2 regions of the Bradyrhizobium sp. STM 3557 genome follow, and region 2 is predicted to be linked to the other one. Evidence: predicted binding sites of a transcription regulator. Region 2 holds the regulator's gene; the other holds the start of a gene.

Region 1 (10,410 bases), 1.2 Mb from region 2:
TGATCGGCTTCACGGCTTTCGCCACGGCAAATCTGCTGGGAACGCAACTGACGCACGACTGGGCACGCGAGGACTTTACACTCATCGTGGCGCTGCAGTCGGTCGGACAGGCCTTCCTGGTGCTGCCGATCATCATCACGTCGCTGGCCAATTCCGACCCGACCCGCGCCACGGCCTATGCCGCCTATATCCAGGTCATGCGGCTCGGCGGTGCCGAGATCGGCGTGGCGCTCATGGGCACCTGGCTTCGGGTGCGCGAGCAGGTCAACTCGGCCTATCTCGGCCCGCATGTGCAGAGCGGCGATCCCGACGTGATGAAGGTGCTGCAGGCGCTGATCAATCACTTCACGAGCTTTGGTGCCGGCTCGGCGCAAGGTCGCGCGATCGGCACCCTTGCCGCGGAGGTGCAGCGCGAGGCCAATGTGCTGGCCTATATCGACGCTTTCTGGCTGTGCTTCTACTTTGCGATCGCCGGGCTCGTGCTGACGGCGCTGCTGACCCGCGCACCGCAAGGGCCGCTGTCGCAGACGCCGCTCAATCTCGGTGCGATGTTCCGTGGTCTGCGGCCGCGGCCGCGCTGACCCCCGGGCCCTACGCCGGCCAAATTGACAGGATCGTTTGGCTGCGCAAGACACGCGCCGGCAGGCCTACCCCCCGCGGTTCCGCGACGTTGCGGACCTCGCCATCGGCCGGTATAGCAGCTCAGATGCACGGACGGACATGAACGACGCCTCGACCACAGCGGCCCCGCGGCCCCGCAAATTGCCTGCGCATCTCCGGCGGCTCGAGGCCGAGTCGATCGAGATCATGCGGGAGGTGGTCGCGGAGTTCAAAAAGCCTGTCATGCTGTACTCGATCGGCAAGGACTCCAGCGTCATGCTGCACCTGGCGCTGAAGGCGTTCCATCCGGCCCGGCTGCCGTTTCCTCTGCTGCACGTCGACACCACCTGGAAGTTTCGCGAGATGATCGCCTTCCGCGATGCGACGGCGCGCAGGCTCGGGCTCGACCTGATCGTGCATGTCAATCAGGACGGCGTTGCGCGCGGCGTCGATCCGATCAGGTCCGGCTCGTCGTTGCACACCCATGTGATGAAGACCGAGGCGTTGAAGCAGGCACTCGACCTGCATGGCTTCGATGCCGCCTTCGGCGGCGCGCGGCGTGATGAGGAGAAGAGCCGAGCAAAGGAGCGCATCTTTTCGTTCCGCTCCAAGGGGCATGTCTGGGATCCGCGCAATCAGCGGCCCGAGCTGTGGAACCTCTACAACACGCGGATCGCGCCGGGCGAATCCATCCGGGTGTTTCCACTATCGAACTGGACCGAGCTCGACATCTGGGACTACATCGCCTGCGAGGCCATCCCCGTGGTGCCGCTCTATTTCGCTGCCGAACGCCCGGTCATCAATCGCGACGGCACCTTGATCATGGTCGATGACGAGCGCCTGCCGCTCGCGCCGGGCGAACGGCCGCAGCTGCGCCGCGTGCGCTTCCGCACCCTTGGCTGCTATCCCTTGACAGGCGCGATCCTGTCCGACGCGACCAGCCTCGACGACATCCTGGCAGAGATGCGCGTCACACGCTTCTCGGAACGGCAGGGGCGGCTGATCGACAGCGACGAGAGCGCGTCGATGGAGAAGAAGAAGAAGGAGGGCTATTTCTGATGACCTCCTTGGCGCCGATGGATAAGGCTATTCGATCCAGGGACAGCCGCAAGGACCTGCTGCGCTTCCTGACCTGCGGCTCGGTCGACGACGGCAAGTCGACCCTGATCGGGCGCTTGCTGCACGATTCCAGGCTGCTCACCGAGGACCAGATGTCGACCCTGGCGCGGGACTCGGCGCGGCACGGCACCACCGAGGACGAGCTCGACTATGCGCTGCTGGTCGACGGGCTGGAAGCCGAGCGCGAGCAGGGCATCACGATCGACGTTGCCTATCGCTATTTCACCACCGCGCGGCGCAGCTTCATCGTCGCCGATACGCCGGGCCACGAGCAATATACGCGCAACATGGCGACGGGCGCCTCCAAGGCCGATCTCGCGGTGCTGCTGGTCGATGCCCGCAAAGGCATTCTGGTGCAGACGCGCCGCCACTCGCTGATCGCTGCGATGCTCGGGCTGAAGCACGTCGTGCTCGCGATCAACAAGATCGATCTGGTCGGTTTCGATCCATTGACCTATGAGCGGATCGTCGCCGACTACACGGCCTTTGCCGCCCCGCTTGGTTTCGCCTCCGTCGTCGCGATTCCCATCTCGGCGCGCCACGGCGATAACGTGACCCGGAGCTCGGCGAACACGCCCTGGTACAGCGGCCCTGCCCTGCTCGATCATCTGGAGACGGTCGATGTCACGAGTGACACGAGCGCGCGGCCGTTCCGCTTTCCAGTGCAATGGGTGAACCGGCCGAACCTCGATTTTCGCGGCTATGCCGGCACGGTTGCGTCGGGAGCGATCCGCATCGGCGATCCCATCGTGGTCGCCGGCTCCGGCCGCGCATCACGCGTTCGGCAGCTCGTGACCTTCGACGGACCGCTCGATGAGGCCCGTGCCGGCGATGCAGTGACCATCGTGCTCGAGGACGAGATCGACGTCGCGCGCGGCGATCTTATGGCTGCGCCGCAGGCGCGCCCCGAGGTTTCCGACCAGTTCGCCGCTCACGTCATCTGGATGAGCGAGCACGCGCTGATCCCCGGCCGCTCCTATCTGGCGCGCATCGGCACCCGGACCACGCCGATCACGGTCACCGCGATCAAGTATCGGATCGACGTCAACACGCGCGAGCACCTGGCGGCGACCACACTCGCGCTGAACGACATTGGGCTGTGCAATCTCGCGACCGACAGCCCGGTGGCGTTCGACTCCTACGAGGCCAACCGCAGCACCGGCTGCTTCATCATCATCGATCGCTACAGCAACGCCACCGTCGGCGCCGGCATGATCAGCTTCGGCCTGCGCCGCGGCACCAATGTGCATTGGCAGCCGCTTTTGATCGGCAAGACCGAGCGCGCCCTGCTGAAGCAGCAGCGGCCGGCGATCCTGTGGTTCACCGGGCTATCGGGCGCCGGCAAGTCCACCGTCGCCAATCTGGTCGAGCAGAAGCTCCATGCCGCCGGCGGCCATACCATGCTGCTCGACGGCGACAACCTGCGCCATGGCCTCAACCGCGATCTCGGCTTCACCGAGGCGGATCGGGTCGAGAACATCCGCCGCGTCGGCGAGGTCGCCAAGCTGATGACCGACGCCGGGCTGGTGGTGCTGTGCTCCTTCATCTCGCCCTACCGTGCCGAGCGCGAGGCGGTGCGCAGCCTGGTCCCATCAGGCGACTTCATCGAGATCTTCATCGACACCCCGATCGAGGAATGTGTGCGGCGCGACCCGAAAGGGCTCTACGCCAAGGCCAAGGCCGGCACGATCAAGAATTTCACCGGCTTCGATGCGCCCTACGAGGCACCGGAACATCCCGAGCTGCACGTGACGACGGTCGGCCGAACGGCCGAAGAGCTCGCCGACCTGATCATCGCGGAGCTGAGGCTGCGCGGCATCACGCGCTGATCGTCAGATAGGCGATCATCTTCGCAACCGACCGACACTGCGCGGCCGGACTGCATGTTGCTGTCCAGCGACACCAGGAACCGAAGGCATCATCGAACGAGATGACAGTTATCATATGATAGCTGCCAGCGCGGTCACGTGGTTTCGTGTAGGTCGAATCGCGCATCGCGCTTAGGCTGTCGCATGACAGTCACCGGCTTTTTCTAGTTTTTACGCTGTTGGATGGGTGACCCATCGCGATAAGGGGGGTTCAATATGAGCATACGAACGGTAACGGCGGCGGCCGTGGTGGGTCTCGTCACGGCTGCATCAGCGCCGGCGCAGGCGGCGGGAGATAACGACGCCGAGATCGCGCTGCTGAAGCAGCAGCTCAAGATCATGGAGCAGAAGCTCGACCGGCTGCAGAAGCAGTCCTCGGCCAACGCGGCCGCCGCGGCGAGCGCGAACGCCAAGGCAGAGACGGCGAAGGCCGAAGTCAAGACGGCGGTCATGAGCGCCAATGCAGCCTATCCGGTGAAGGGAACGGCGCCGATCTCAGGCGTGGTCGTGACCATGCCGAACAACCGGCCGACCATCTGCACCGCCGATGGCGAGAACTGCATCTCGCTGACCAGCCGCGTGCATTGGGACGTGGGCGGCTATGATTATCGGCCGAACAGCGCGGCCACCTCGCCACAGAAGCTCGACAGCGGCGAAAACCTCCGCCGCGCGCGCATTGGTGTGATTGGCAAGTTCTTCGGCGACTGGAATTACGCGCTCATCTACGATTTCGGCGGCTCCTCCGACGGCTTCGGCAGCACGGCGGCCGGATCGCTTCCGGGCGGCGGCACGTCGGGCGTCGAGAATGCCTATCTGAGCTACACCGGCTTCAAGCCGTTCGGCGGCAAGATGGCGATCGAGGGCGGCGTCATGGACCTCGCCTGGACGCTCGACGAGGCGACGAGCTCCAACGACCTCCCGTTCATGGAGCGCGCCTCGGTCGGGATCATTGCCCAGAATATCGCCGCCGGCGACTTCCGCTCGGCTTTCGGCTCGCGCTGGTGGAACGACCGGTTCTGGGCCGGTGCCTATGTCACGGGTCCGACCACCGGCCAGATTCACTCGGCTTCCAGCGTCACGCCCGCCGGCATGAGCGAGCAATATGGTGCGACGGCACGCGTGGCCGGCCAGATCGTGAACGGCCCGGACTATTCGGTCCATCTCGGCGCCGACGCGGAATGGCTGATCCAGCCGCCGCGCAATCTCGTCACGCAGGCACAGACGCTGACCTTGAGCGACCGTCCCGAGCTGCGGATCGATCCGACCGCGCTGATCTCGACCGGCGCGATCGCCAACGTCTCCGGCGCGCAGGTCTACGGCGTCGAGGCGGCCGCGACCTATGGCTCGTTCTTCGCCCAGGGCGAATATTACTGGTTCAACGTCGACCGCACCGCCAACACCGGCCTGCCACCAACCGGCGCGTCGAGCCTCAATTTCCAGGGCGGCTATGTCGAAGCGACCTACATCCTGACCGGAGAGAGCCGCAAGTACAACGCCGCGAATGCCGCCTATGGCGGCGTAACTCCGGCGCATCCGTTCTCGTGGCAGACGGGGGGCTGGGGAGCCTGGGAAATCGCCGGGCGTTTCAGCAGGATGGACCTGAATGATCAGCTCGCGACCGCTGCCGGCATCGCAGGCGGCAAGCAGAACATCTACACTGCAGGCCTGAACTGGTACGTCAACGGCAACGTGCGCTTCCTGTTCAACTACCTGCATGGCGATATCGCCAAGCAGGTCAGTTCCACCAACGCCGCCGATGCCGGTTCGCACTTCGATGCGTTCGCATTACGAACGCAGGTCGCGTTCTGATCTGAGCGCACCAGGACGGCATGACCTAAAGCCCGGCGCTCACGCCGGGCTTTAACTTTTGTGACGACTTGTATCAGTCGGCGAGTCCGGATTCCGCGGCCCGCTATGGCGTGCCCCTTCGGCAGAGCCCGACATCTGGCGTGAACAAGTCGTGCACCTGGCACCGCAAGCGATTCGGACCTGCTTCGTTCCGAGCGCGTTCCGGAAGTTAAGAGCCGCGCGCATCACGTGTCATTTTGAAGCATCTGATGTGCGCGACGGCTCGTGCTTGCCGCAGCTCAGCGATCGCCGATCGTCGTCGAAAATCTTAATTTTTGAAGCTCGTGCTGAGCGGCCGCATCGGGCTCCATTGGCCGGATCTGGTGTGCTGCTTCGGCGGAGCCCGACATCTGGCCGTGAACAAGTCACGTACCGAGCCTCTCTACCGATTCGGACATGCTTCGTTCCGACGGCGTTCCGAAGGTTAAGAACCAGCAGCAACGGCGTCGCATTTCGAGACAGCGGCGCTCATCATGCCTCCGGCAGTTCATCCAAAGGCCATTTCGGTCGCTGGATCTTCTTGTAGCGCAGCAGCGTGAGGTCGCGCGCCACCACGCCGGGCGCCTCGACCATGATGATCTGCTTCGCAATCGGCGCGAAGGCAGCGCGGAAATGCTGCGCCGATTTGACGCCGACCAGCTTGCGTGCGCGCGGATCGCAGCCGAGCTGGGTGAAGACATCGACCCCGAACGTCTGGCAGCGGAAGCTGGTGATCACGACCTCCACGCCGCCGCTTTCGATCAGCGCGCTGTCGCCGAGCTTGGCCGGCGTGCCGGCGAGTCCGGTCATCACCATGTTCTCTTTCAGCGCCTTGACCTCCCAGACCGCGTCGATGGGATCGCCGGACAGCAACCCGATCTTGCCGCCGATCCGCAGCGGCAGTTTCGCACCCACGCCGGCATCGAAGGCGATCCGCACTGCGATCGGGTCCCATAGCGGGCCGAGACAGGCATTGCCGATTCCGCGCTCCAAGAGCCGGCGCAGGATGTAGGTGGAATCGCCCGGCGCGCCGCCGCCGGGATTGTCGCTTGCATCGCCAAGCACGACGGTGCCATCGATCGAAAGCGCCTGGTCGATGGCTTCGTCGATTCCTGGCGTGGCCTCGGTCAGTTCGCCGCGCATCGCGATCAGCTCATCCGCCAGCTGTTGCGCCAGCGCCTTGGCGCGTGCGCCGTCGGGATCGACAGCCGCATCGCTGTAGACCAGCACCTTGGTGCCCATGTCAGGCGTGTCGCCCCAGGCAAAGCCGTGCACGATCGAGACCGAGACGATGCCGTCCTTGCCTTCCAGCGCGCTGACGCGGTCGACGAAGCTGCGCACCGGCTCGCGCGTGGTGTGCAGCGTGATGATCATGTTGCTGTCGACCAGCGCGTGGCGCAGCTTCAGCCGCTTCTCGGCGAGGTCTGTGCAGCGCGCGACCAGCTCTTGCCCGCGCTCGAGGATGTCGGTGTGCGGATATTCCTTCCAGCAGATCAACAGATCGGCGCCTTCGACCATTGCAGCGCTCATATGGCAGTGCGGATCGAGCGTGCCGCCGATCACGACGTCGGGCCCGACGATCTCGCGCACGCGCGTGATCAGCTCGCCCTCGCAATCATCATAGCCGTCGGCGATCATGGCGCCGTGTAAGCCGAGCAGCACCATGTCGACGGGCAGCGCGGCGCGCAAGTCGGCCAGGATCTGGTCGCGCATGGTCTCGAACGCGGCACGGGTGACGATGCCATTCGGCACCGCCGCGGCGACCAGCCCCTCGATCAAGGTCCAACCGCGTGAGGGACCGACCTGGCGCGCCGCCCAGAGCGGCCCGCCATGCATCTGCATCTTATCCGGGTGCTGGCCGGCGGGATAAAATGCACGCTCGTGGAAGGTCGCGATGCCGGTCGGCATCGGCGCGAAGGTGTTGGTCTCGGTGGCGAGAGCGGCGGAGAAGACACGCATGGAGGCTGAACCTGATTGGTCGCGGGGAAAGGCAGGCGCATATCGTCCCGGCCGACGATGCGGACCCACAGAGAAGCGGAGCGCATCGATGCGCGCAAGAGACCGATGCGAAGGGTAACCGCCGCGCTGCGCATAGGCGGACCGCACCGGACGCTCGGCTTCCCGATCAAGCCGATCGCGCGCCGAGGCATGGGCTCGCGTGCATTACCTCGATAGCGTCCACCGAGGCTGACGCCCGCGCTTGCTGCCGATCGCGTTCAGCAGCGCCGCGACGACGATCATCACCAGGATTCCAATCAGGCTGATTCCGATCTGCATCGCGAGCCGGTCCGAGATCTCGAGCAACGTCAGCTGGCTGGCAAGCGCCAGCAGGACTCCGAGACAATATATCGGGAGCGAATTCTCGCCGCAGCACCTCGCGCAGCGCATCACCGGCGTGGATAGTCCTCGCCAATCCCGAGGAATGAGCCGAGATGCCACCACTGCAAGCGCAAGGAAATGCAGCAGCCGCAACGGACCGAGATTCGATTTGTCCAGCGAGAAGAAGCCGTTCGCCAGTGATCGCGGGACCGGCGGCCTGATGTTCCAGCTCAGCGCAAGGACCAGCCCAAGGGCCAGACAGAGGACGGCGAGGACAAGCACCGGGCGCCACGCCACCCACGGCTGGATTTTGTCTCCCTGGATGACGCACCACGCGCCAAGGACGACCAGAAGCTGCCAAGCCAGCGGATTGAAATACCAGACGCTGTGCGGCCAGGCTGGAACGCTCCAGCCGAAGATTTGCACGAGCGTATAAAGCAACAAGGAAAGGCCAAGCGTCACGTTCGGCGCTCGCAGCAGCAGCCACAACAGCGGAGCGAACAACACATGGTAGATCACGAAAACCGGCAGGACATCGGTGTTGACCGGACGGTATTGCAGGATTGCAGCGTGCTCGAGCGCGGCGCCCGGCTGCTCCAGCAAAACCCGCGTATTGCTCTCGTCGGCCAGATGATCGGTGCCGGCGAGGTAGACGAGGACGGTGCACGCGACCGTCAGCAAGAGAAACGCGGCATAAATGTCCCATCCTCGCCGGAGCGACCGGCCGATCATGCCGCTCCAACCCTCGCGCTGCTGTGCCCTGCCATAAGCGAGCGCGCAGGTCACGCCCGAGATGAACATGAAGATCTCGGCGGCATCGCACAGGCCGTAGCTGCGCGGTGTCAGCCAGCTTCCGATGTTGTTGGGAACATGATCCAAGAAGATCCACCACAATGCGAGGCCGCGACAGATATCGAGGCGGAGGTCGCGGCCGGATCCCCCCAGCTCGGGCGGAGTTCCGCCGATCAATCGCTTCGCCGTTTGAGTTCTATCGTGCATTTGTCGACCTGTCTGGCGTGCGCGCATGCTCTCATCGGTATGGGGCGGACGAGACACTCGGGTGCTTCGGGACTCCCGCGTGCCGAGCGGATGTTCGACCAATCGACGCAGTTACTAGCCGCGGGCTAGCCGACGGTTGGAGGTTCTTTCCCCACCCCGTTGCTACCTAGATCATCCGGGTCGCAAGGCTCGCGGTCCACTGGAGGCACTTGCTGGATTCCGTCGCTGGCCGCCGATATCAAGAGCTGCTTGCGCATTTCGGCGAGGCGAGCACGGCAATACTCCCGGTAAAGCATGTCGATGATGATGGACATGATCGAACCCCTCGCTTGATCGTTGCCGGTAACGCCCGGCGCAACAGCTTTCGACCATTTCAACCGGCGACTCGACGGCGGCGCCGGTAATAGTTGTGTCCGACAAACCGAACGATGTGGCTGTCGAGGCACGATACGAATTCGGTATCGGAGGACAGCCGGATTTGCGTTGTAATCTGCCCGCAGATCGTTGAGTTCGATCAATCGCGAAGAACGTCATTAAGGTGCATTGGCGCTTGCACCTTGCCAGGAGTGTCTGAACTGGATTCGATGGCAGCAATTAGAGATAGAGCCATCATGTTCGTCTCTTCCTAAACGAGTTTTTTTCTCAAAATCATTATAATGCTGATTTGATGGCCACTACGTAAGCCAGTTCACATACGCATCAATCACAGGTGAATGAGACTATCAGGCCAAGGGTATAGCGTCTTGGACTCGTGCGCACGGCTCTAGAGAAAGCGGGTGCGCGAACTGCAAACTTGATTACCAGAAGTAGATTGTCGCTGCATTTTCATCACGAGGTCTCATCAAGGCTGGAGGTCCCCATGTGCAAGGACGCAGCCGAATTCGAATCACATCAGTTCTCCACACGCGACCTTCCGGAGCGGATGCGTCTGCCGCTGTGGCGCGACTACTTTGGCCAAGGTCTCGTTCGCGCCGAGATCGAGCTCTTGTCGAAATCCCCGTTTCAGGCCGACGCAACGCTGCAAGCGATCCGAGGCTTGCGCAGGCTCGCGCTAAGAGGCTCCTCCATGCGCTTCATGCGTTTGCGGGCAAACCTCGCTGATGGTGATGACTCGATCGGAATCATCGTGTGCTCGCCTGGCAAGTGCCAGCTGTCGCAGCGTGGCCGCGACATTGACCTTCGGACCGGCGATGCCGCCGCATTTCTGCATTCGGACATCGCCTCGGTCACCTATATCGATGGATCGTTGTTAGGCCTGGTGGTGCCGCGCGAGGCGCTTGCAGAGCGCGTGACGAATGTCGAAAGGCTCACGATGCGGCCTGTTCCGCACCGGACTGAAGCGCTCCGGCTCCTCATGGCTTACCTGAAGTCGACATTCAACGAGAGCGTTCTGGCCGCTCCCGAACTGCGTGATGCGGTCGTAGCTCACATCCATGATCTCGTGGCGATCGCAATCAGCGCGTGCGTCCCCTTGGGCGAAAGCAGCACGAGCGCGGTGGTCGCCGCGCGCCACAGCGCCGTCCTGGACTACATCGCAACGCATTTTCAGGAGCCAGAGCTCAGCGTCCAGATGGTCGCTCGTTGCCAAGGCATCTCGCCTCGCTATCTGCAGCGCCTGATCGCGTCATCGGGATCGTCGTTCACCGGATACGTGAATGAGTTGCGGCTCCAACAAGCG
Region 2 (10,410 bases):
GTCCCGGGCAAGCGAGCGGAGCGAGCGCGACCCGGGATCCATAACCACCGCTGGTGCTTTACGAGCACGCTGGAGCAACAGCGCGCTTCCACACGGACGGCGGTGGTTATGGGTCCCGGCTCAAGGCCGGGACGACACCTTTTTTGCGGAGGCAAGCTGCGTCACTGGCAGAGGCCCGCAACAACGACGTGAACTCTCGTTCTCGCGGCGCATTGTGCCCGAGCTATGCAATTCATTTGCGCTCCAACTAACAAAGAGGGCGCGGGGAAGGCCGGGCGCCGGCTGGCGCCCATGGTCCGCGTGCAGCAAAGAAGCACGCGGCAGAACCACAGGTGCAGCCGAGATCGCCCGGCCTTCCCTGCGCGATGGTTTTAACGCTTATACGTGCTCTCCCCGGGGACCGGCTCTCTTGCCCCCGTCGGCCGCGAACTCGTCGAGTTCCGCGACCTTGATACCAGCACCGGGATATCAGGACCACACGACTTCGCCGTCCGCGATCATGTCGTTCGTCGGCAAGCTGTTAGCTCGCTGCGACACGTCGCGTCCATCGCATCACCGGCCCAACGCTCGTGACGATCGCGAAGCGCCCCTCTCATCGGGCCGGGACGTGCGGAAATGTGAACTTGATTTGCCCGACGACGCAAGTGTTTTGTTAGTTGCAGCAAATCTGCCCGACGGGCAACAGGTCGCGACTGTGCGCAACGGCTGGAAAGCGACTTTACGTCAGCTCGTTAGCCCGCTCTCGTGCTCCGGACAAGCCGGCGGGCGCCTCTGGAACCTCGTTCACGCTCGCGCAACCACCGTCACTTGCCCGTCATCCGATCGCCGAACCGGGTTGTTGATATGATCAATATCATATAACATCCGCGCGTGGGATCATAAGGGAGCGCGCAATGTCCAAGGCCGAATGGCGGAAATCCGCCTGTAATCTCTGCTATGTCAATTGCGGCATCGAGGTTCTGATCGAGGACGGCCGCATCAGCAAGGTGCGTGGCGATCGCGACAATCCGAAGTCGCAGGGTTACATCTGCAACAAGGCGCCCCGCATTCCCTACTACGCCCATCACCGGGATCGGCTGACCTCGCCGCTGCGGCGGCGCGCCGACGGCAGCTTCGAGGCGATCGACTGGGACACCGCGATCGCGGAAATCGCGGCACGGCTGCGCGCGGTCGCGGACATGCATGGCGGCAGCAGCATCGCGATCTATGGCGGCGGCGGCCAGGGCAATCATGCCGGCGGCGCCTATTCGCGGGCCGTGATGGCCGCTCTCGGCATGAAGTATCGCTTCAACGCACTATCGCAGGAGAAGACCGGCGATTTCTGGGTCAATGGCCGCATGTTCGGCAGCCAGATCTGCCACACCGCCGAAGACATTCATCATTGTGACCTGCTGCTCGTGATCGGCGCCAATCCCTGGCTCGCGCACGGCTTCCCGAACGCGCGCGACCTTCTGAACCAGATCCGCAAGGATCCCGATCGCCGCCTGATCGTGATCGATCCGCGCCGCACCGAGACCGCCGAGATGGCGGACCTGCATCTTCAGTTGCGCCCAGGCGCCGACGCCTTCCTGCTCGGCGCGATCCTGTCGACGCTGCTGCGCCGGGACGGCATCGATCACGCTTTCCTGGAGGCGCACACGATCGGCTTTGCCGAGGTGAAGCAGGCGCTCGCGAAGATTCCGGCCGCGCAATGGGCTGCGGCGGCCGAGATCCCGCTCGACCAGATCGAGCGCTGCGTCGACATGATCCTGGCCGCAAAGGCGATGACCGTGCGAGTCGAGCTTGGCATCCAGCAGGGTGTCAACTCGACGCTCAACTCGTACCTGGAGAAGCTCCTGATCATGCTGACCGGCAGCTTCGGCCGGAAGGGCACCAACCAGCTGCATTCATGGCTGCAGCCGCTCTGGGCGCATTCGTCGGGCGAGCGGTTTGCGCCTGTAGACACCGAGGTCATCGCCGGACTGCTGCCGGCCAACCTGTTGCCGCAGGCGATTCTGAACGATCATCCCGAGCGGCTGCGCTGCGTCTGGATCGACAGCTCGAACCCGGCCAACACGGTCGCCGATACCGCGGCGGTGGAGAAAGCGCTTGCCGCGCTCGATCTCTGCGTCGTGGTCGACGTCGCGATGACGGAGACGGCGCGGCTGGCGCACTATGTGCTCCCGGCGTCCTCGCAATATGAGAAGACCGAGTTCACGCTGTTCAATTTCGAATTCCCGGTCAACTACTTCCAGGTGCGCAACGCGCTGCTGCCGCCGCTCAAAGGCACCCTGCCGGAGCCGGAGATCTATTCGCGGCTGGCGCGGGCGCTCGGGCTGTTGCCGGGCGACAATGTGCTGGCGCCGCTGCGCGAGGCGGCAGGGAAGTCGCGCGGTGCATTCGCCAAGGCGCTGCGCACCTTCGTGGCCGAGCATCCGCAGCCCGCCGCCGTCGGCGCGCTGATCCTCTATCACACGCTGGGGCCGACACTGCCCGACGGCACCGCCGCCGCCGCGCCGCTCTGGCAAGCCGCGCAACTCTGCGCCAAGCGCGATCCGGCAGCCGTGCGGCGCGCGCTCGGCGCCGGGCCGGAGATCACCGACGCCGCGCTTGGCGATGCGCTGTTCGATGTGGTCGTCGGCTCGCGCAGCGGCGTTGCCATCACGGCGCATGACTACGAGGAAGTATGGTCGCTGGTCGCCCATCCTGACCGCAAGATCCGACTCGCAATCCCCGAGATGCTGGATTGGCTCGGCAAGCTCGATCCGGCCGTAGCCGTCGCGCCGACGGACTATCCCTTCGTGCTCGCGGCCGGGCAGCGGCGCATGTTCAACGCCAACCAGATCTTCCGCGACCCGGCGTGGCGGCGCGACGATCGCGATGGCGCGATGCTGATCAACGCCGATGATCTCGATGCGCTCGGCGCCAGCGACGGCGAGTGGATCGCCGTGCGCTCGGCGGCCGGACGGCTGGTCGTCCGCTGCAAGGCGGATGACAGCATGCGCCGCGGCCAGCTGGCGCTGCCGCACGGCTTCGGGCAGGACTATCCGACTGACGATGGTGAGCGGCTGGTCAACGGCCCGCGCATCAATGTCCTGACCGATGCTCGCTATTGCGATCCCATCGCCGGCACGCCCTACCACAAGAACGTGCCGGTGCGGCTCGAACGGCTCAGCGCTGCGGAAGCCGCCGCGTCAGAAGCGAATGCGCAGCGTGTCCATGGCGCCGGGGCCGCGGCACCGGGCTAGGCTTTTTGCATCAGAGGCGAACAGTCCTCGGGGGCACAACAGCCGTCATCGCGAGGAGCAGAAGCGACGACGCGATCCAGAGCTATGGCAAGCATTCTGGATTGCTTCGCTTGCGCTCGCAATGACGGAGCTGACAGCAGGCGCGCGCCGCCCCCCACCGAGAAAGGGCGGCAAGCCGGTTAACTAATTCTGCGTCACGCCGGCTTCCTGCGGCGTGAACTCATAGACCGAGGAGCAGAACTCGCAGGTGACGACGACCTTGTCGTCCTTGACCATATCGGCGCGGTCCTGGGCCGAGAAGCTCTTGAGCATACCCGCCACCGCGTCGCGCGAGCATGAGCAGCGTGCCTGCAAAGGAAGCTCCTTGAACACGCGCACGCCGCGCTCATGGAACAGGCGATAGAGCAGCCGTTCGCCCGACAGCGCAGGATCGATCAGCTCGACGTCCTCGACGGTCGAGACCAGCGATTGGCCCTCGACCCAGGCGTCGTCCTCCTCCACGGTGTGCAGCGTCGTGCCCTCCGGCGCGTCGCCGGGATGCAAGTCCGCCTGACGCGAACGCTCCGGGGCCTTCGGCAGAAACTGCGTCAGCAGGCCGCCGGCGCGCCAGCGATGCTTGCCGCCGCTCCACTCCTCGCCGACCGCAAGCCGCACGCGGGTCGGGATCTGCTCGGAGCGAAGGAAGTATTCATGGGCGGCTTCCTCCAGGCTGCCGCCGGTCAGCGACACCAGGCCCTGATAGCGGCTCATGTCGGGCCCCTGGTCGATGGTCATCGCCAGATGGCCTTTGCCGAGCAGGCCGCCCGAATCCTTTGCCTCGGAAAGCCGCGCCTCGTCATAGCGCGCATAGGCACGCAGCCGATCCGGCGCCTGGAAATCGACCACCAGGAACGAGACCGGGCCGTCGGTCTGGGTCTGCAGGATGAAGCGCCCCTCGAACTTGAGCGAGGAGCCAAGCAGCGTGGTCAGCACGATCGCCTCGCCGAGCAGCTTGCCGACGGCTGCAGGGTAGTCATGCTTGGTGAGGATCTCGTCGAGCGCCGGGCCCATGCGGGTGAGGCGGCCGCGCAGATCGAGCGCTGCGACCTCGAACGGGAGCACCGCGTCATCCACCGGCACGGCCGAGGGCGCACGAACATCGCCGGCGAGATTGATTTCATTGTCGGGAGTGGAGGCTGTCATGGCGCCTATTTGGGGATGGGGAGAGCAAATGGAAGGGGAGATATGGAACTATGCTTTCGCGCCGAACTCAGTGCACCCTCTCCCCTTGTGGGAGAGGGTGGCGCCGAAGGCGCCGGGTGAGGGGTCTCTCACCTCTCGCCGAGCTTTGCGAGGACGTCCTCCATGACCTCAGTGCGACGTTGGAGGGCATCGTTGTTCCAGTAGCGGGCAACCCTGAAACCTTCGCGTACCAGGGCTTGGTCTCTCGTCATATCGCTTGTCGCTTCTGCGTGTTGGCTTCCATCGATCTCTATGACGATCCCTCGCTCGAAACAGACAAAGTCCAGAATGTAATTCTGAAATGGGACTTGGCGACGAAATTTGGACCGTGAGAAACGCCGATCGCGAAGCAGCCGCCACATCGCGGCTTCGGCATCAGTCGGCTCACTCCGCATCCGCCTGGCGAAGTTGCGGATACGCTTTGCGGTCGGCCGATGATGCGGTTCTTGCGGCACCAACCCCTCACCCGTCGCGCTTCGCGCGCCACCCTCTCCCACAAGGGGAGAGGGTGCACCGAGCAAGCCGCTGGTTCGTTCTCTTTGCCGTCGCGCGCTACGCCCCAGCTCCAAAACACCAGGCCAAAATGCCCTTCTGGGCGTGCAGGCGGTTCTCGGCTTCGTCGAACACCACTGACTGCGGGCCGTCGATCACCTCGTCCGTCACCTCCTCGCCGCGATGGGCGGGCAAGCAGTGCATGAACAGCGCGTCGGGTTTCGCGAGCGACATCAGGTGGGAGTTGACCTGATAGGGCTTGAGCAGGTTGTGGCGATGCTCGCCGTCCTTGTCGCCCATCGAGACCCAGGTGTCGGTGACGACGCAATCGGCCCCGGCGACGGCCTCTTCCGGATCAGTACCGAGCTTGATCTCGGCGCGGCTGTTGCGGATGAAATCCTTCATCGCCTTGCCCGGCGCGAGCTGCGGCGGCGTGGCCACATTGAGCTTGAACTTGAAACGATCGGCGGCATGGGCCCAGGAGGCCAGCACATTGTTGTCGTCGCCGCTCCAGGCCACGGTGCGGCCCTCGATCGGCCCGCGATGCTCCTCATAGGTCATCACGTCGGCCATCACCTGGCAGGGATGCGAGCGCCGCGTCAGCCCGTTGATGACGGGCACCGTGGCGTGGGCCGCGAGCTCCAGCAGCGCGTCGTGGGAGAGGATGCGGATCATGATCGCATCGACATAGCGCGACAGCACGCGCGCGGTATCGGCGATGGTCTCGCCGCGGCCGAGCTGCATCTCGGCGCCGGTCAGCATGATCGACTCGCCGCCGAGCTGGCGCATGCCGACATCGAAGGAAACGCGGGTGCGGGTCGAGGGCTTCTCGAAGATCATCGCCAGCACCTTGCCCTCGAGCGGCTTTTTCGCGGGCTGCTGGGCCTTGAGCTGCTTCTTCATGTCGCTCGAGAGCGCCAGCATGTTGCGCAGCTCTGCGAGCGGAACCTCACTGATGTCGAGGAAATGACGGGGCGCCTTACTCATGAACTAACCGCCTGCTTCACCTGATCGCCTGATAGCGCGGCGCAGGCCCGGTCGAGCCGCTGCACCGCCTCCTCCACTTCCGCCTCGCTCACGTTGAGCGGCGGCAGGAAGCGCACCACGTTGTCGCCCGCGCCCACCGTCAGCAGCTTCTGCTCGCGCAGCGCCGTCACCAGATCGGTCGACGGCACTACGGCCTTGATGCCGATCAAAAGACCCTCGCCGCGCACTTCGGCGATCACGTCGGGATGGCGGTCGATCACCGCACCGAGCTTCTGCTTGAGCAGCAGCGACATCTTGCGCGCATGCTCGAAGAAGCCGGGCGCCAGCATCACGTCGAGCACGGCGTTGGCAGCCGCGACCGCGAGCGGATTGCCGCCGAAGGTCGAGCCATGCGAACCCGGATTCATGCCGGCCGCGGCATCGGCCGTCGCGAGGCAGGCGCCGATCGGGAAGCCGCCGCCGAGCGCTTTCGCCAGCGACATCACGTCGGGCGTGACGCCGATCCAGCGATAGGCGAAGAGATCGCCGGTGCGGCCCATGCCGGTCTGCACCTCGTCGAACACCAGCAAGAGGCCGTGCTCGTCGCAGAGCTGGCGCAGCGCCTTGTAGAATGACAATGGCGCCGAGCGCACGCCGCCCTCGCCCTGCACCGGCTCGATCAGGATGCCCGCGGTGTGCGGGCCGATCGCGCGCTTGACCGCCTCGAGATCGCCGAGCGGCACCTGGTCGAAGCCGTCCATCGGCGGGCCGAAGCCGTCGAGATATTTGGCCGAGCCGGTGGCGGCGAGCGTCGCCAGCGTGCGGCCGTGGAAGGCGCCTTCGAAGGTGATGATGCGATAGCGCTCGGGATGGCCCTTGGCGGCGTGATGCTTGCGCGTGATCTTGATCGCGCACTCCATTGCCTCGGCGCCGGAATTGGCGAAGAACACGTAGTCGGCAAAACTCTGCTCGCACAGACGAGAGGCCAGGCGCTCGCCATCCGGGCTCTTGAACAGGTTCGACATGTGCCAGAGCCTGGTCGCCTGCTCCTGCAGCGCCTTGACCAGATGCGGATGCGCATGACCGAGCGCATTCACCGCGACGCCCGAGGTGAAATCGAGATAGCGCTCGCCATTCGTTGCAACCAGCCACGCGCCCTCGCCGCGCTCGAAGGCGAGATCGACCCGGGCGAATACGGGAAGAAGATGCGACGCGGCGGCTGCGGACATGGTGGATCACTTGTGCTTGGGGCAGTCCGAAATGCGCGCCAACTGGGCGCCATCGTGCATCAGGGACCCCGCCCTGGAAAACAAAATGTGCCGCCTTTTCAAGGCGGCACGTGGAACTATTCTATGCGGCCGGCGATAAGTGTCAACACGCAGCGCAGGCAGCCTGATCGCGTGGATTCCGTAAGATTGCGGTGATGCGGATTTGCTGCTCGTGCGCCGCGTCCGGCGACGGAAGGTGTGGACGATGGCCTCCGACTCTTGCGCGGGAGTCACGCCATATTGTAGCGTTTTACCTGTCGAGTACGACATCTCGTGCGGCAGTTCTGATCCTGAAAGCGTTCGGTTGTTTCGCGTACACGTCCGGAAGCGCAATTGCGCCCGGCGAGGGCTAAGGGATTCAGCATGCAGGAGATTTCTTGAGATAGGCATCGCAGCGCCGTCCCAGAATTGGCCGGCGCGACGCGAAGGGAAACATGCGATGACGGTATTGACCTGGTCCGACGATCGCGTCGAGCAGTTGAAAAAGCTCTGGGAGGCCGGGCTTTCGGCCAGCCAGATCGCCGCGGAACTCGGAAACGTGACGCGCAATGCGGTGATCGGCAAGGTGCACCGGCTCGGCCTCTCCGGCCGTGCCAAGAGCCCGGCGACAACCGCGCCGCGCCAGCGCAAGGCAACCCCGCGCCCCGCGCAGCAGATGATGCGCGTCGCCCGTCCGGTTTCGCGCGGCAACACCGCGCTTGCGCATGTGTTCGAGATCGAGGTGGAGCCGGATCCGGTCACGTTCGACAACGTGGTGCCAATGGGCCAGCGCCGCTCGCTGCTCGAATTGAACGAGGCCACCTGCCACTGGCCGGTCGGCGATCCCTCGAGCCCCGACTTCTTCTTCTGCGGCGGCAAGGCGCTCTCGGGCTTGCCCTATTGCGCGCAGCATTCGCGCCTCGCCTATCAGCCCGCGGCCGACCGCCGCCGCCAGCAGCCGAAGCCGGCACGCTGAGCTGCTAGCTTGCAGGCGCAATTGTAGCTCAACGTCAGCTGTCGTCCCCGCGAACGCGGGGACCCATAATCACCGGCGGGTGTGATTATGACGTGACACCGATCCAGCCCGCTTCAACCATCAACATTCGTGGTTATGGGTCCCCGCGTTCGCGGGGACGACACCGGTGTTTGTTGTAGCACGTGTCGCAACGCCCCGTGTCGTACTACGACTCCGCCTTCGCAAAGCGGTCGTCGAGCGCATAGCCGGCGCCGCGCACGGTGCGGATCGGATCCTGCTCGCGGCCGGGATTGAGCAGCTTGCGCAAGCGGCCGATATGCACGTCGACGGTGCGCTCGTCGATATAGATGTCGCGGCCCCAGACGCTGTCGAGCAGCTGCTCGCGGCTGAACACGCGACCGGGATGTTCGAGGAAGAATTCGAGCAGGCGGTACTCAGTTGGGCCGAGATCGATCGGCCTGCCTGAGCGCGCCACGCGCCGCTTCTCGCGGTCGAGCTCGATATCGCCATAGGCGAGCACCGTGGCGAGCCGCTCGGGGCTCGCGCGCCGAAGCAGGCCTTTCACCCGCTGCAACAGCTCCGGCACCGAGAACGGCTTGACGATGTAGTCGTCGGCGCCGGTCGCAAGCCCGCGCACGCGCTCGCTCTCCTCGCCGCGCGCGGTCAGCATGATGATCGGCAACTGCTTGGTCTCGGGCCGGGCGCGCAGGCGGCGGCACAGCTCGATGCCGGAGAGGCCCGGCAGCATCCAGTCGAGCACCACGAGATCGGGCACCCGCTCCTTCAATCGGGTGTCGGCGTCGTCGCCGCGCTCCACCGTTTCGACCTCATAGCCTTCGGTCTCGAGATTGTAGCGCAGCAGCGTGGTCAGCGCTTCCTCGTCTTCCACCACCAGAATGCGCGCGCTCATTGCTCAACGTCTTTCCTAGTTGCCGGGGATCGTGGTCGCGAAGGTCGTCATGTCGCCCTTCGGGCGCTTGTCGACCATCTGCTGACCCTCGATCATGTAGAACACGGTTTCCGCGATGTTGGTCGCGTGGTCGCCGATCCGCTCGATGTTCTTGGCGCAGAACATCAAGTGAATGCAGAAGGAGATGTTGCGCGGGTCCTCCATCATGTAGGTGAGGAGCTCGCGGAACAGCGAGGTGCAGATGGCGTCGACCTCCTCGTCGCCCTTCCACACACTCATCGCCGCCGGCAGGTCGTGGGCGGCATAGGCATCCAGCACCGACTTGACCTGCGACTGCACGAGGTCGGTCATGTGCTCGAGCCCGCGGATCAGCTTCAAGGGATGGAAGTCGCTCTCCAGCGCCGCGACGCGCTTGCCGATGTTCTTGGCAAGGTCGCCGATCCGCTCCAGATCGGTCGCCACCCGCATGGCGCCGACGATCTCGCGCAGATCGATCGCCATCGGCTGGCGGCGGGCGATGGTCAGCACCGCCCGCTCCTCGATGATGCGCTGCAAATTGTCGATCTCGGCATCGGTCGCGACCACGCGCTGGCCCAGCGCGACATCGCGGCGCACCAGCGCGTCGACGGAATCGGTGATCAGCCGCTCGGCCAGGCCGCCCATCTCGGCGACCAGGCGCGTCAGCTCCTGCAGGTCACTGTCGAACGCCTTGGCGGTATGCTCGCTGGCCATGATTGTCTCCTCGGCAATGTGTCCGTGACGGCGTCAGCCGAAGCGGCCGGTGATGTAATCCTGGGTCCGCCGATCGCTCGGCGAGGTGAAGATCTTGCTGGTGTCGTCGAACTCGATCAGCTCGCCAAGATACATGAAGGCGGTCTTGTCGGATACGCGCGCCGCCTGCTGCATGTTGTGGGTGACGATCGCGATCGTGTAGTTCTCGGAGAGCTCCTGGATCAGCTCCTCGACCTTGGCGGTCGAGATCGGGTCGAGCGCCGAGCACGGCTCGTCGAACAGGATCACCTCGGGCCGCACCGCCACGGTGCGGGCGATGCACAACCGCTGCTGCTGGCCGCCGGACAGCGACAGGCCGGACGCATTGAGCTTGTCCTTGACCTCGTTCCACAGCGCGCCCCCGCGCAGCGCCTTCTCGACGCGGTCGTCCATCTCGGACTTTGAGATCTTCTCGTAGAGGCGGATACCGAAGGCGATGTTCTCGTAGATCGTCATCGGGAACGGCGTCGGCTTCTGGAACACCATGCCGACCCGGGCGCGCAGCAGGTTCAAATCGAGCTTCGGGTCGAGGATGTTGGTGTTATCAAGCATCAGCTGGCCGACCGCGCGCTGGCCCGGATAGAGGTCGTACATCCGGTT

Evidence for each region. The regulator PhoB, encoded in region 2, activates phosphate uptake and scavenging genes when phosphate is short. The targets are predictions, from matches to a motif close to TGTCATNNANCTGTCAT.
Region 1: the regulator PhoB is predicted to act here: its motif matches at 3,726-3,742, upstream of P6U24_RS08840 (OprO/OprP family phosphate-selective porin).

Annotation. Positions count from the first base shown of each region.
Region 1 is NZ_CP120697.1:1,945,032-1,955,441, reverse strand. It holds gene P6U24_RS08855 (MFS transporter) at 1-581, shown strand, start outside; gene cysD (sulfate adenylyltransferase subunit CysD) at 721-1,659, shown strand; gene cysN (sulfate adenylyltransferase subunit CysN) at 1,659-3,548, shown strand; gene P6U24_RS08840 (OprO/OprP family phosphate-selective porin) at 3,804-5,396, shown strand; gene P6U24_RS08835 (M81 family metallopeptidase) at 5,907-7,373, opposite strand; gene P6U24_RS08830 (OpgC family protein) at 7,578-8,612, opposite strand; gene P6U24_RS08825 (hypothetical protein) at 8,858-9,046, opposite strand; gene P6U24_RS08820 (AraC family transcriptional regulator) at 9,592-10,410, shown strand, end outside.
Region 2 is NZ_CP120697.1:759,426-769,835, reverse strand. It holds gene P6U24_RS03550 (molybdopterin-dependent oxidoreductase) at 894-3,227, shown strand; gene P6U24_RS03545 (Hsp33 family molecular chaperone) at 3,411-4,409, opposite strand; gene P6U24_RS03540 (endonuclease domain-containing protein) at 4,538-4,903, opposite strand; gene argF (ornithine carbamoyltransferase) at 5,001-5,927, opposite strand; gene P6U24_RS03530 (aspartate aminotransferase family protein) at 5,924-7,135, opposite strand; gene P6U24_RS03525 (GcrA family cell cycle regulator) at 7,614-8,129, shown strand; gene phoB (phosphate regulon transcriptional regulator PhoB) at 8,335-9,039, opposite strand; gene phoU (phosphate signaling complex protein PhoU) at 9,055-9,771, opposite strand; gene pstB (phosphate ABC transporter ATP-binding protein PstB) at 9,805-10,410, opposite strand, start outside.